2 regions of the Streptomyces sp. CA-294286 genome follow, and region 1 is predicted to be linked to the other one. Evidence: riboswitches for the same ligand, from Rfam matches in the RefSeq annotation. Region 1 holds a riboswitch; the other holds the start of a gene.
The links. A riboswitch is a leader RNA that binds a small molecule or an ion and turns the genes downstream of it on or off. The one in region 1 is predicted to bind glycine.
Positions count from the first base shown of each region.

Region 1 (7,572 bases):
GTCACGACGTCCGCCGTCGCGGGTTCAGCCGCGGGTGCGTCGTGCAGTGGTGTCGTCATCGTGGTAGCGACCCCTCTCGGCCAGCGGTCACCGGCCCTTGCTGCCGCTGGTGGCGGCCAAGCTGTCTGTCGAACACAGGGCGAACGCCCCTTGCTGCGGGGAGTCTTCAACGCGGGCGCACCGCCCCGCCAGACCCCCCGGCCAAAGGATGCGCAACCGTGACGCTTTCTGCGGTGTTCCGGTATCCGGACGGGCAATAACGCCGGGCGAACAGGGGGCAATTGGGATCAACATCCTGCATGACGTCTCAACTGCCGCGCATAGCAGTCAAATTGGTACAGACACCAACTTCACGCCGCGCAAGGGGTTTTGCCCCGCGGGGAGGGCTTTGGCACAGGTCGCAACTGCGCGCCGTGCAGGGAGTTCCAAGGCGTCGGGGAGGACTTGGGTACAGGTCACAACTGCACGCCGGGTACAGGGAGCTTCGTCCCGCGGGGAGGGCTTTGGCACAGGCGTCAACTGCGCGCCACACCCCGGGTCCTGTCCTGCGGGAGGGCTTGGGCAGGCGTCTCAGTACGCCCGCGACGGGGGGTAGCCGTACCCCGGAGCACCGGTCGGAGCCGGGGCGTGCGCGTCGCGGTCGTAGAACGGGCGGGCGTTGGCGCGCAGCCACATGCCGACCGGGTCGTGCTCGTCGGTCATCGCCACCGTGGACACCGGCAGCCCGTCCGGGACGACGCCGATGGACTGCTGCATCATCGCCCGCACCGCCTCCACCGACTGCCGGCCGGTGTCGTACAGGTCGAGGCCGATGGCGAGGTAGGGGGCGCCGAGCGCCGGCTGCACCCAGGCGCGGCTGAGCGCCCGGACCGCCGGGGTGCGATGGGCGTTCTGCGACAGCTGGGCATAGAACTGCGGGATGTCCAGAGCGGGTTCGGACATCCGCAGGGGTCCGGCGGGCATCCGGTCGAGACCGGTGGCGATGCGCCGCAGGTCGAGCCAGGGGATGCCGACGCCGCCGCCGGGGGCGTGCGGATTGAGCCAGACGCCCCAGCGGTCGGGGTAGAGCGCGCGGGCCAGGTCGATGCCGGTGGACACTTCGTACGCCCGGTTCCAGCCGCTCGCGGCGAGCTCCTGGGCAGAGGTGACGCAGGGCGCGTAACCGTAGCCGTCGACCTCCATGTTCCCGTACTGGGCGTCGGGGGACCCCGCGGTGCCGTGCCAGAGCAGCATCCACAGCTTGCCGTCACCGAGGGCGTGCAGCAGCGCCTCGTACGCGTCGAACCGCCCGGGGGTCACCTGGCGCAGCATGTGCTCGACCTGTCCGGCCGCCGCGGTGCCTGACGCGCTCACCCTGGGTCCCGCCCCTCTTCGATTCACCGTGTCGACGCCGGCCACACGCGAACGGATCGCCCCGTGTGGCGAGGTCATCCAACCAGCTTAAGCGGCTCTGCTGACACCGGGCCGTAGTCCGCACCGAAGTCTTCGGTCCTCTCCGTGAACCGGGGTGACGACGGTGCTCCCGTACGGCGGGCCCGGGGCCTTCCCGGTCGGACACGCGCTCCCCCGAGCCGGGCGCACGCTCCCCGCGGGCCGGGCTCGGCACTCCCCCGAGCCGCGTCGGCCCTCCTCGCGCGCCGGGCGGCCGCAGCTGCGGTCCCGGCTCAGTTCTCCCTCTGGTAGAAGGGCCGCACCCGCTCCAGCATCCAGTCGGCCACCGGGTCCTGCGCCATGTCGAGCAGCAGCAGGTGCACCGGCCACTGCACGGACTCGCGTCCCAGCGCCCGGCCCAGCGCGTCCATCGGCGCGTTGCGGTCCGCCGCCTCCCACGACGAGAGCTGTACGCCGACGAACAGCTCCGGATCCCCGCCCTCGACGCTGGCGAGCGTCCGGCGCGCGGTCACCACGGTGCCGCTCTGCTGGAACTCGCCTGCCGCGGCGGCCAGGAAGTCGACCGGTTCGTCCTGCCAGTCCGGTTCGAAGAGCCGCACCCGGCCCCCGGTGGCCGGCCCGTCCAGCGGCGTACGTCCCGCCCTGCACAGTTCGGCCACGGCGGGCGGCGGCAGCGGCACGCCGACGGCGCCCTCGGGGTTCACCACGATGCCCAGCTGCGGCGGCAGCCCCCGGGCGAACTGCACGGCGGGCGCGACCGCGAACGGCATGCGGGGGCCGGCGACGCGGCGGAACTGCTGCTCGGAGCTGAAGACGGGGACGTACGCCTGGCCGTCGAGTTCCGTGGTGGGCAGGTCGAGGGGTCCGCTGTCGGGGCCGCCGCCGTTGGGCAGCGGAACCCACAGGGAGCTGCGGGCGAGGACCTCGACGATGCGGGGGCCGGCGGCGGGACTGCCCAGGGAGGCGACGAGCACCTCTTCGAGCTCGTTGCCGGGCCAGTCGGCATCCGCGGGGGGCCCGCCCTGCGCCCCGCCCGGCCCCGGCGTGCCGTACGCGCCCTGCGCTCCGCCCGTCTCCTGCACGCCGTACGGGTCGGGTGCGCCGTACGGGCCCTGCGTGCCGTCCGCCTCCTGCACGCCGTACGGGCCCGATGTGCCGCCCGCCTCCGGCACGCCGTACGGACCCGGGGTGCCGTACGGGCCCGGCCCCGCTCCGTCGTACGCGCCGTTCGTCTCCGGTATCTCCACGGACCGTTCCCCTTCTCGGCTTCCACCCGCTCCCACGCTGCGCGAACGAGCCTAGCCGGGGTCCGGCCGCCCCCGTCCCCGTACCCCTCAGGCCCCCTCGAAGCCGATCTCCCGCAGGGCCGCCGCCGCCTCCCGGTCGAGCAGTACCGCCGAGGCGCATCCCGCGGGCAGCCGTTCGTTCTCCGCGTCGCGCACCAGGGTGCCGACGGCCTTGCGGTGCCGGGCGAAGGCGTAGCCGGACACTCCGCGTCCGCGCTCCCGCTGTCCGTCCCTGGCCACCTCCGGCGCCACGTCCAGCAGGACCAGGCGCAGCCCGCGGCCCCGCCGCCGCGCCTCGCGCGCCAGCCACCGCCGTACCCATGCCTGTGTGCCGCAGTCGTGCACGACGACGCTCGCCCCGGAGCGCAGCACGCTCCGCAGCCCCGCGTAGTGCGCGAGCCGCACCAGCGGCCGGTAGAGGGCGTACGGAAGCCGGTCCGGCACCCGCTCGGCCCAGCGCTCCCGCACGTCCTGCGAGTCGATCGTCCGCACCCCGGTCGCCGCGCGCCGGATCAGCGTGGACTTGCCGCTGCCGGGCAGCCCGGACACCACCACCACGTCACCGGTCGTGAACATCAGTCGGCGCGGGCTGCGCCCCGACCGTTCCCTGAGGTCGCGGACCACCGGAGCCGGGCCCGGCCGTACCGTCCTCGCGCCCGCCGGCAGGCCGGCCTCCACCCCCGCCGTGGCGACCCCGCATGCCAGACCGCTGGACTGCTGCAACGCCCTCACCCCTCCCCCTGCCGGGTACACCCTCACCCTTGCCCAAGAAGTGTAAAGAAAAGGCAATACGGGACAAGCGATTTGCCGACGTGGGGGGGCGTGCAATGATGTGCGCGCCAGGCACCCCCTGCGCATCACCCAACTTCACAACGGCCGAATGAACCCGCGCGGGAGAGTTCGGGGCAGCAGTGCCCCGGACGCCGAAGGAGCAAGCTCCTCCCTTGAATCTCTCAGGCCCCGTACCGCGCGGGCGAGGCAGATCTGAAAAGCGGGCCGCCCCGGGCGGCCCCACCCAAGGTGCAAGCCGGACGCATGCGGATGCGGCGGCGAACCTCTCAGGTTCCGATGACAGATGGGGAGGACAGTCCTCGTCGTCATGCCCTGGGAGTCTTTCCTCATGAGCACCGCTGCCCCTCGCAAGACCGCCCTCGACGCCCTGCACCGCTCTCTCGGTGCGACCATGACCGACTTCGCGGGCTGGGACATGCCGCTGCGGTACGCCTCGGAGCGCGACGAGCACAACGCCGTCCGTACGCAGGCCGGGCTCTTCGACCTGTCCCACATGGGCGAGATCACGGTGACCGGTCCGCAGGCCGTCGACCTGCTGAACTTCGCCCTCGTCGGCAACATCGGCACCGTGGGCCCCGGCCGCGCCCGGTACACGATGATCTGCCAGGAGGACGGCGGCATCCTCGACGACCTGATCGTCTACCGCCTCGCCGACGCCGAGTACATGGTCGTCGCCAACGCCGGCAACGCCCAGGTCGTGCTGGACGCCCTGACGGCCCGCGCCGAGGGCTTCGACGCCGTCGTACGGGACGACCGCGACGCGTACGCCCTGCTCGCCGTTCAGGGCCCCGAGTCCTCCGGCATCCTGAAGTCCGTCACCGACGCCGACCTGGACGGCCTCAAGTACTACGCGGGCCTTCCCGGCACCGTGGCCGGCGTCCCCGCGCTGATCGCCCGTACGGGCTACACCGGCGAGGACGGCTTCGAGTTGTTCGTCGAGCCGCAGCACGCGGAGAAGCTCTGGCGGGCGCTGACCGAGGCGGGTGCGGGCGTCGGCCTGATCCCCTGCGGTCTCTCCTGCCGCGACACACTGCGCCTGGAGGCGGGCATGCCGCTGTACGGCAACGAGCTCACGACGAAGCTCACCCCCTTCGACGCGGGCCTCGGCCGGGTCGTCAAGTTCGAGAAGGACGGCGACTTCGTCGGCCGCGACGCCCTGGAGGCTGCCGCCGAGCGGGCCGAGTCCGCGCCGCCCCGCAAGCTGGTGGGCCTGATCGCCGAGGGCCGCCGCGTCCCGCGCTCCGGCTACCAGGTCGTCGCCGACGGCCGCGTCGTCGGCGAGGTGACCTCGGGCGCGCCCTCCCCGACCCTGGGCAAGCCGATCGCGATGGCGTACGCCGACGCCGCGCACGCGGCTCCCGGCACGACGGGCGTCGGCGTCGACATCCGCGGCACGCACGAGCCGTACCAGGTCGTGGCGCTGCCGTTCTACAAGCGCCAGAAGTGACGCACGCCGCATCATCGGAGGCGTACGCCCGTCTCATCACGTAAGACCCTGTTCCTCAGCACTCCCCCGCATCCAGGAGAATTCAGCCATGAGCAACCCCCAGCAGCTGCGTTACAGCAAGGAGCACGAGTGGGTCGCGACGTCCGAGGACGGCGTCGCGACGGTCGGCATCACGGAGTTCGCGGCCAACGCGCTCGGTGACGTCGTCTACGCCCAGCTCCCCGAGGTCGGCGACACGGTCACCGCGGGCGAGACCTGTGGCGAGCTGGAGTCGACGAAGTCCGTCAGCGACCTGTACGCCCCGGTGACCGGCGAGGTCACGGAGGCCAACCAGGACGTCGTGGACGACCCGTCGCTGGTGAACACCGCCCCGTTCGAGGGCGGCTGGCTGTTCAAGGTGCGCGTCACGGAGAAGCCCGAGGACCTGCTCTCCGCCGACGAGTACACCGCGCTTTCCGGCAGCTGAGAACGCCGGCACCTGAAACGCCCGAACCCCTAGGGACTCGTCTGATGTCGCTTCTGAACTCCTCCCTCCACGAGCTGGACCCGGACGTCGCCGCCGCAGTCGACGCCGAGCTCCACCGCCAGCAGTCCACCCTCGAAATGATCGCCTCGGAGAACTTCGCCCCGGTCGCGGTCATGGAGGCCCAGGGCTCGGTCCTCACCAACAAGTACGCCGAGGGCTACCCGGGCCGCCGCTACTACGGCGGCTGCGAGCACGTCGATGTCGTCGAGCAGATCGCGATCGACCGCATCAAGGCGCTCTTCGGCGCCGAGCACGCGAACGTCCAGCCGCACTCGGGTGCGCAGGCCAACGCCGCCGCGATGTTCGCGCTGCTCAAGCCGGGCGACACGATCATGGGCCTGAACCTGGCCCACGGCGGTCACCTGACCCACGGCATGAAGATCAACTTCTCCGGCAAGCTCTACAACGTGGTGCCGTACCACGTCGACGAGTCCGGCGTCGTGGACATGGAGGAGGTCGCCCGCCTCGCCAAGGAGAACCAGCCGAAGCTGATCGTGGCCGGCTGGTCCGCGTACCCGCGCCAGCTGGACTTCGCCAAGTTCCGCGAGATCGCGGACGAGGTCGGCGCGTACCTGATGGTCGACATGGCGCACTTCGCGGGTCTCGTCGCGGCCGGGCTGCACCCCAACCCGGTCCCGCACGCCCACGTGGTCACCACCACGACGCACAAGACCCTCGGCGGTCCGCGCGGCGGCGTGATCCTCTCCACCCAGGAACTCGCCAAGAAGATCAACTCGGCGGTCTTCCCCGGCCAGCAGGGCGGCCCGCTGGAGCACGTCATCGCGGCCAAGGCGGTCTCCTTCAAGGTCGCCGCCACGCCCGAGTTCAAGGAGCGCCAGCAGCGCACCCTGGACGGCGCCCGCATCCTCGCCGAGCGCCTGGTGCAGTCGGACGTCACCGAGCACGGCGTGTCCGTCCTGTCCGGCGGCACCGACGTGCACCTGGTCCTGGTGGACCTGCGCAACTCGGACCTGGACGGCCAGCAGGCGGAGGACCGCCTCCACGAGGTCGGCATCACGGTCAACCGCAACGCCATCCCGAACGACCCCCGTCCCCCGATGGTCACCTCGGGCCTGCGCATCGGCACCCCCGCCCTCGCCACCCGCGGATTCCGGAACGAGGACTTCACCGAGGTCGCCGACATCATCGCGGAGGCCCTGAAGCCCTCGTACGACGTCAAGGCGCTCTCCGCCCGGGTCTCCGCGCTGGCGGACAAGCACCCGCTCTACCCGGGCCTGAAGTAACCCGGGCCGAAGCCGCACGGAACAGTTCCGTAGGCTTTACCTGTACGCCCAAATCCAGCAATACGTAAAAACGGGGCACCGCGCACACTGGACAGTGAGTGCGGTGCCCCGTCCCTTGCGCCTCATTGTCCGAGGCGTGCGGGGAACACGAGAAGCGCACCTGTTCCGCCCGACGGACAACGGCGTCCGCCACCCTTCTGAGGAGTTCTGCTGTGGCCATCTCGGTCTTCGACCTGTTCTCGATCGGCATAGGCCCGTCCAGCTCCCACACGGTGGGCCCCATGCGGGCCGCCCGCATGTTCGTGGGACGCCTGAAGAAGGACGGCCTGCTCGCCCAGACCACGTCCGTGCGGGCCGAGCTCTTCGGCTCCCTCGGCGCCACCGGCCACGGCCACGGCACGCCCAAGGCCGTGCTCCTCGGCCTGGAGGGGCACTCCCCGCGCACCGTCGACGTCGAGAACGCCGACGCCGAGGTCGAGCGGATCCGCACTTCCGGCCGCCTGCGCCTGCTCGGCGCGGACATCGGCGAGGCCCATGAGATCGACTTCGACGAGCCCAACCAGCTGATCCTGCACCGCCGCCGCTCCCTGCCGTACCACGCGAACGGAATGACCCTCTTCGCGTACGACGCGGCGGGCGCCCCCCTCCTGGAAAAGACCTACTACTCGGTCGGCGGCGGCTTCGTCGTCGACGAGGACGCCGTCGCGGGCGAGAACCCGATCGTCCCCGACGACACAGCCCTCAAGTACCCCTTCCGCACCGGCGACGAGCTGCTGCGCCTCGCGCACGAGACCGGCCTCTCCATCTCCTCCCTGATGCTGGAGAACGAGAAGTCCTGGCGCACCGAGGAAGAGATCCGCGAGGGCCTCCTGGAGATATGGCGCG
Region 1 covers NZ_CP192005.1:1,358,416-1,365,987, forward strand. The annotation lists gene ACQPZG_RS10610 (ABC transporter permease) at 1-59, opposite strand, end outside; gene ACQPZG_RS10615 (enhanced serine sensitivity protein SseB C-terminal domain-containing protein) at 571-1,353, opposite strand; gene ACQPZG_RS10620 (enhanced serine sensitivity protein SseB) at 1,665-2,366, opposite strand; gene ACQPZG_RS10625 (AAA family ATPase) at 2,727-3,401, opposite strand; glycine riboswitch at 3,560-3,656, shown strand; glycine riboswitch at 3,657-3,763, shown strand; gene gcvT (glycine cleavage system aminomethyltransferase GcvT) at 3,799-4,917, shown strand; gene gcvH (glycine cleavage system protein GcvH) at 5,006-5,383, shown strand; gene glyA (serine hydroxymethyltransferase) at 5,428-6,687, shown strand; gene ACQPZG_RS10645 (L-serine ammonia-lyase) at 6,900-7,572, shown strand, end outside.

Region 2 (7,572 bases), 4.1 Mb from region 1:
GTGTGAGAAGTGAGCCGACCGTCCTGCATCTCGACATGGATGCCTTCTACGCCGCGGCGGAGCAGGCGGCGAAGCCCAGCCTGCGCGGGAAGCCGGTCGTCGTGGGTGGGCTCGGGCCGCGCGGAGTGGTCGCCACCGCCTCGTACGAGGCGAGGCGCTACGGGGTGCACTCGGCGATGCCGATGGCGCAGGCGCGGAGGCTGGCACCCCACGCGGCCTATCTGATGCCGCGCTTCACCCTGTACCGGGCCGTCAGCGACCAGGTCATGGAACTGCTGGGACGGCTGTCCCCCCTGGTCGAGCCGCTGAGTCTGGACGAGGCCTTCGTGGACCTGGAGGCGGGCGGGTCGGCCGATGACGCGGAGTCGGCGCGCGCAGTAGGGGAACGTCTTCGCAAGGACATTCGTGCGATCACCGGGCTGAGCGCGTCGGTCGGACTCGCAGGTTCCAAAATGCTGGCGAAGATCGCCTCCGAGCGCGCGAAACCCGACGGGCTGATCGTCATCGAGCCGGGCACGGAGAGAGAACTGCTCGCGCCCGAGCCGGTACGGATTCTGCCGGGGGTCGGGCCGGCCACCGGGGACCATCTGCGACGGGCCGGGATGACGACGGTCGCGGACCTGGCGTCGGCAGGAGAGGACGAGCTCGTCCGGTTGCTGGGGAAGGCGCACGGCGTATCGCTGTACCGGATGGCGAGGGGCATCGACGACCGGCCGGTGGTGGCGGAGCGGGACGCGAAGTCCGTGTCGGTCGAGGACACCTTCGACATGGACCTGCACGACCGGGCGCGGGTGCGCAGCGAGGTGGAGCGGCTGGCCGAGCGGTGCGTGCAGCGGCTGCGGGGGGCCGGTCGGTCGGGGCGGACCGTGGTGCTCAAGGTGCGGCGGTTCGACTTCTCGACCTTGACGCGGTCGGAGACCCTGCGGGGGCCCACGGACGACCCCGCAGTGGTGCGGGAGGCCGCAGCGCGGCTCCTGGAGGGCGTGGACACCACGGGCGGGGTGCGGCTGCTGGGTGTCGGCGTGACGGGGCTGGCGGACTTCACCCAGGAGGACCTCTTCGCGCAGGCGGCGCGGGAGGCGGCGGACGGTGAACGGGGGATCGAGGGGGAGCGGTCGGTGGGGGCCGTACGGGGGGTGGAAGGCCCGCCGGGGAGCGGGACCGAGGAGGAGCCTCCGCGGAAGGGGACGCGGGGTCCGTTGAGGCCGGAGGGTGAGGTGGGGAAGGAAGCGGCGGGAGTCGGGGGGAGTCCCGGCGGAGGTGAGGCCGGGCCCGGTCCTCCTGTGCCGGGGGCTGCCCTGGGAGACCTGACCCCGGAGGCGGTCGCGGAACGGCGGTGGCACGCGGGGCAGGACGTGCGGCACGCCGTGTACGGGGCGGGCTGGGTGCAGGGAAGCGGGGTGGGACGGGTGACGGTGAGGTTCGAGGAGCCGGGGTCGGAGGGGCCGGGGCGGGTGCGGACCTTCCGGGTGGACGACGTGGAGTTGGAGGTGGGGGAGCCGTTGCCGTTGGTGGGGAGAGAGGGGTGAGGGGTGGGTGCGCTGCGGGGAGCGCCGGGGAGGGGCAGACGGACTGTGCGAAGGGGACGGGCGCAGTGGCGGGGTGGAGCAGGGCGTTCGCCTGAGGGTGGGGTAAGGGAGCGGGACGCTTCCGCGTGAGGTCCGCCTTCTTGCCCGCCCGTTTCGCCCCCGGGGGCGGCCCCGCCGCCCAAGGGGGCAGTGCAGGGTGGCGGGCCTTGCCGCTCAAGGGGATCGCGTGGGAGCGCGGCCCCGTCCTCCAAGCGGGTTGGCGTGGGGGCCGTCGCTCAGGAGGGCCGGCGTGCGAGCCGTTGTTCAAGGGGATGGCGCGCGAGCGCGGCCCCGTCGCCCGAGCGGGCTGGCGTGGGGGCGGTCGCTCAAAGGGGGCGGGGTAGGGGTCGTCGCCCAAGGGGCCCAAGGGGGCGGCGGAGGGGGCCGTCGCTCAAGGGGGATGCCGTGGGACGGCGCCGCGCCGTCAGCGGATTAGGGGGTTTCGTTGGCGAGGGTGCCGAAGTCCTGGTCGGGGGGTGCGGGTGCCGCGGCGGTGTGGAGGCCGTAGTGGCGGTAGAGCTGGAGCTCCTGTTCGGGAGAGAGGTGGCGGCCCACGCCGAAGTCGGGGGCGTCTTTGATCAGGGCCTTGTCGTACGGGATACGAAGGGTGTTGCCCACCAGGTCACTGGGTTCCAGGGGGACGAAGGCGTCCCTGCTGAAGAGGCCGGTGCGGACGGCGGCCCACTCCGGGACGCCGGTGGCGTCGTCCAGGTAGACCTCGTCCACTGTTCCGATCTTGGCGCCGTTGCGGTCGAGTGCCTTGCGGCCGATCAGGCTGCGCGGATCGATGTCGGTCTGCACGGTCCCTCCAACTGGTCGCCACTCCTGCTCGAACCCCCGTAAAGCACTACGAAAGAGCAGTTTTGAGAGCCTGGCCACTCGAGGACTCGGGAAGAGGGCGCGCTGGTAGGCTGGCGAAGGCTGCTGACCCCGTGCGGGAGAGTCCTCCGGTGCAATGTCCGGAGGCGCCGAAGGAGCAACTCCTCCCCGGAATCTCTCAGGCCCCTGTACCGCACGGACGAGGTCACTCTGGAAAGCAGGTCGGGTGACGGGCACGGCGTACGCCGGTGCGTGATTCGGCCTCACCGACGGTGAAAATCGGGGCGTCGATCGTGACGTTCCGGTGAAGCTCTCAGGTTGAGATGACAGAGGGGGAGGCCGTCCGGGTACCCGTGCCGTGGTGCCCCTCGCAGGTCGTGTCAGACCAGGAGGCCTTCCGCAGATGACCGCCAACCGTATTTCGCTCGAAGAGCTCGAACGTGGCATCCCCTTCGAGCAGCGTCACATCGGACCCGACGGCGAGGCGCAGGCCAAAATGCTTGCGCAGGTCGGTTACGGATCGCTGGACGAGCTGACCGACGCCGCGGTGCCGGACGCCATCCAGAACGCCGACGCGCTGGGGCTGCCCGACGCGCGCACCGAAGCCGAGGTGCTGGCGGAGCTGCGCACCCTCGCCGACCGGAACCAGGTCCTCGCCCCGATGATCGGGCTCGGGTACTACGGCACCTTCACTCCGCCGGTGATCCTGCGCAACGTCATGGAGAACCCGGCCTGGTACACGGCGTACACCCCCTACCAGCCGGAGATCTCGCAGGGCCGGCTGGAGGCGCTGCTCAACTTCCAGACCATGGTCGCCGACCTGACCGGCCTGCCGACCTCCGGCGCTTCGCTGCTCGACGAGGGCACGGCAGCCGCCGAGGCCATGTCGCTCGCGCGGCGCGTGGGCAAGGTCAAGAACGGTGTGTTCCTGGTGGATGCGGAAACGCTTCCGCAGACCGTCGCCGTGCTGCGGACCCGGGCCGAGCCGACGGGTGTGGAGGTCGTCGTCGCCGATCTGACGGCCGGAATCCCGGCCGAGGTGGCCGAGCGCGGCGTGTTCGGTGTGCTGCTGCAGTACCCGGGCGCCTCCGGAGCCGTCCGCGACATCAAGCCGGTGATCGAGCAGGCGCACGGGCTGGGTGCCGTCGTGACCGTTGCCGCCGACCTGCTCGCGCTCACCCTGCTGACGTCACCCGGTGAGCTGGGCGCGGACATCGCCGTCGGTACGACGCAGCGGTTCGGTGTCCCCATGGGCTTCGGTGGTCCGCACGCGGGGTTCATGGCCGTACGGGAGAAGTTCGCACGCAGCCTGCCCGGCCGCCTCGTGGGCGTGTCCGTGGACGCGGACGGCAACAAGGCGTACCGGCTGGCTCTGCAGACCCGTGAGCAGCACATCCGTCGTGAGAAGGCGACGAGCAACATCTGTACGGCGCAGGTGCTGCTCGCCGTGATGGCAGGGATGTACGCCGTCTATCACGGTCCGGAAGGACTCAAGGGGATCGCGCGGCGCACGCACCGCTACGCGTCGATCCTGGCCGAGGGACTGCGTGCGGGCGGCGTGGACGTCGTGCACGGACAGTACTTCGACACGCTGACCGTACGGGTGCCGGGCCGGGCCGCCGACGTGGTGGCCGCCGCCCGCGATCACGGCGTGAACGTACGGCTCGTGGACCAGGACCTGGTGTCCGTGGCTTGCGACGAGACCACCGCGCGCGCCCAAGTGGCGGCGGTCTGGGCCGCGTTCGGTGTCGAGGGCGACATCGAGGCGCTGGACGGCACCGTCGGCGAGGCGCTGCCCGAGGGCCTGCTGCGCACCGACGAGTTCATGGCCCACCCGGTCTTCCACCAGCACCGTTCCGAGACGGCCATGCTGCGGTACCTGCGCAGGCTCGCCGACCGCGACTACGCGTTGGACCGCGGCATGATCCCGCTCGGCTCCTGCACCATGAAGCTGAACGCGACCACCGAGATGGAGCCGGTGACCTGGCCCGAGTTCGGGCAGATGCACCCCTTCGCGCCGGTCGAGCAGGCCGCCGGCTACCTCACCCTCATCCGTGAGCTGGAGGAGCGTCTGGCGGAGGTCACCGGCTACGACGCGGTGTCCATCCAGCCCAACGCCGGGTCGCAGGGCGAGCTCGCCGGGCTGTTGGCCGTACGGGCGTACCACCGCGCCAACGGTGACGAGCAGCGCACGGTCTGTCTGATCCCGTCCTCCGCGCACGGCACGAACGCGGCGAGCGCGGTCATGGCCGGGATGAAGGTCGTCGTGGTGAAGACCGCCGACGACGGCGAGGTCGACGTCGAGGACCTGCGGGCGAAGATCGAGCAGTACCGGGACGAGCTGTCGGTCCTGATGATCACCTACCCGTCCACGCACGGCGTCTTCGAGGAGCACGTCGCCGACATCTGCGCGACCGTGCACGAGGCCGGCGGCCAGGTGTACGTCGACGGCGCCAACCTCAACGCGCTGGTGGGCCTCGCCAAGCCCGGCAAGTTCGGCGGCGACGTGAGCCACCTGAACCTGCACAAGACCTTCTGCATCCCGCACGGCGGCGGCGGCCCGGGTGTCGGCCCGGTCGGTGTGCGTGCGCACCTCGCCCCCTACCTGCCGAACCACCCGCTCCAGCCGTCGGCCGGCCCCGAGACCGGCGTCGGACCCATCTCGGCGGCGCCGTGGGGCTCCGCGGGCATCCTGCCGATCTCCTGGGCGTACGTACGACTCATGGGCGGCGAGGGCCTGAAGCGGGCGACGCAGGTCGCGGTGCTGGCCGCGAACTACATCGCCAAGCGTCTGGAGCCGCACTACCCGGTGCTCTACACGGGCCCCCACGGCCTGGTCGCGCACGAGTGCATCGTCGACCTGCGGCCGCTGGCCAAGGCGACGGGCGTGAGCGTGGACGACATCGCCAAGCGGCTCATCGACTACGGCTTCCACGCGCCGACCATGTCGTTCCCGGTCGCCGGCACGCTGATGATCGAGCCGACGGAGAGCGAGAACCTGGCCGAGCTGGACCGGTTCTGCGAGACGATGATCGCCATTCGCGGGGAGATCGAGAAGGTGGCGGGCGGCGAATGGCCCGCGGAGGACAACCCGCTGCGGAACGCACCGCACACGGCTGCCGCACTGGGCGGCGAGTGGACGCATGCGTACACCCGTGAGGAGGCGGTCTTCCCGGCCGGGGTCTCGGCGGCCGACAAGTACTGGCCGCCGGTGCGCCGGATCGACGGCGCTTTCGGCGACCGCAACCTGGTCTGCTCGTGCCCGCCGATGGACGAGTACGACAACTGACGGTCGACATGCGTGGGGGCCGGTTCGGAGTGGAAGCTCCGGGCCGGCCCCTTGTCGTGCGTAGGGTGTCGTGCGGTGCTGGTGCGAAGGGGCGCTCCTACGCGGCCTGGGCCACGTCGAGCGGACGGTGCGGGGCGATGATCTGCCCGTTGGGGAGCAGTTCGCCGGTGTCCTCGAAGAGGAGGACGCCGTTGCACAGCAGGCTCCAGCCCTGCTCCGGGTGGTGCGCCATCGGATGGGCGGCCTCCCGGTCGGCGGATTCGGCGGACGGGCAGGGTGGCTGGTGCTGGCACATGGCAGGGTTCTTTCGCTGCGTGGTGGTGAATGTGGTCCTGCGGCTTGAATCGGTGTTCACGGCCGCCCCCGTATCAGTTGGTCCGGTCCCAGTGTTGCCCCACGGGCGTCGTTCCGCAGGGATTTCACGGCAGCACTTCTCATTGGTTGAGGACGCGTCACCCGTGCGAGCGGTTCAGTCCAACTGCCCCCTCTCTTCGGGTGGTTCGGGGTGACCCAGGTGGACTAGTCCGGATGGGTCAGATGGCACGGCGGCGCCCCGCGGCCGAATGAACGGGAGCGGGGCGCCGGGACCTGTACCGATGTGTCAGGCGAGCTGGCCGAGAAGCGGCGCCGCGGAGGCCGGACGGACCCGCAGGGTCAGCACGGGCAACAGGTCGGCGACCGAGCCGGGACGGTGCGCGACGATGCCGGGCGGCGTGGGCGCCAGCGGGATCAGGACGTCCGAGGGCGCGGGCCCGTCGGTGGCGGTGTCGGACGTGGGGTCGCCGTGGAGCCACAGCGTCAGCATGTACAGGGCGGGGATGGACAGCAGACGCGGTTGGTAGCCGGCCGTCATGTTCTCGGCCTGGCGCAGCGCACGTTCGGTGGAGCTCAGATAGGGGCCCTCGAAGAAGTGGGAGAAGGTCCAGCCGTCGGGGGTCAGTACGGTGTCGGCGGCGGCAACCGCCCGGTCGCCGTTGCGGATCAGGAAGCGCCATCCGGTGAGGCGGGTGCGCGGCGGCCGGTCACCGGTGGCGATCTGGTCCCACACGTGGACGGGCAGCGGGAGTTCGGGGGTCAGTGGACCCGGCAGGGAACGCAGGGCCGGGGTGCGGGCGTCGCGCACGGCGGTGGGGGAGCCGAGTGCTGCGAGGACGCTGCGCAGGGCAGGCGCGGGAGCCGGGGGTACGTGCAGCGGCATGGTGGGTCGCCTCTCGCTCGGGAGACACGGTGATGCATGGGCGGTGCGGACGTCGCTGTCAGCGTTGCGGGGCTGGAGGGCCTTGGGCGATGGCCTGGCGTCAACTCTCTGCCTCGTTTTGCGGAGTTTATACGACACGTGTTCACACGGTGTTTCCGCTAGCTGCGGTGGAGATTGCCGACAAGGCGGTATCCGGCCTTGCGGGGAGGGGTGCCATGAGGTAAATGAGCCGATTGAGGAGGGAAATATTCGTCCATTCACGGAGGTTTTCCGCAAGAGCGGTCGGCTGGAACTCATCGGCGTTTTTTACCAGCCTCGTGAAGGTGGTACCTGCGTTCTGCGGCATGCCCGAGGAATGTGCCTGACGTAATCTGCGTCGAGGGTACTGCGTACCGGGCGCGAGCGGGGCGTTATGGATCTGTCGCCCGGGGCATCATCGACCGTGAACCACAGGACGCAGCGGCCGTTGCCGCGGGCTCCTCCAGGTCTAGGAAGGACGCTCCGATGGGTGAGAAGGTCGTGGCAGACGGATTTGATCTGTCGGACCGGCAGAGGTACCGGCGAAAGCTCCACGAGTGCCTGGAGGGACTCGGGAGGCTCTTGGACGAGAAGAGGTTCGACCGGCCGAAAAACCTGATGGGGCTGGAGATCGAGCTGAATCTCGCCGGGGCGGACGGGATGCCGAAAATGATGAATGC
Region 2 covers NZ_CP192005.1:5,501,078-5,508,649, forward strand. The annotation lists gene ACQPZG_RS29040 (DNA polymerase IV) at 3-1,529, shown strand; gene ACQPZG_RS29045 (PRC-barrel domain-containing protein) at 2,001-2,369, opposite strand; glycine riboswitch at 2,494-2,591, shown strand; gene gcvP (aminomethyl-transferring glycine dehydrogenase) at 2,791-5,676, shown strand; gene ACQPZG_RS29055 (DUF5999 family protein) at 5,774-5,971, opposite strand; gene ACQPZG_RS29060 (hypothetical protein) at 6,278-6,874, opposite strand; gene ACQPZG_RS29065 (glutamate--cysteine ligase) at 7,379-7,572, shown strand, end outside.
Region 2: it holds a riboswitch for glycine, as region 1 does, so the genes downstream of both, gcvP (aminomethyl-transferring glycine dehydrogenase) here and gcvT (glycine cleavage system aminomethyltransferase GcvT) in region 1, are expected to answer to the same signal.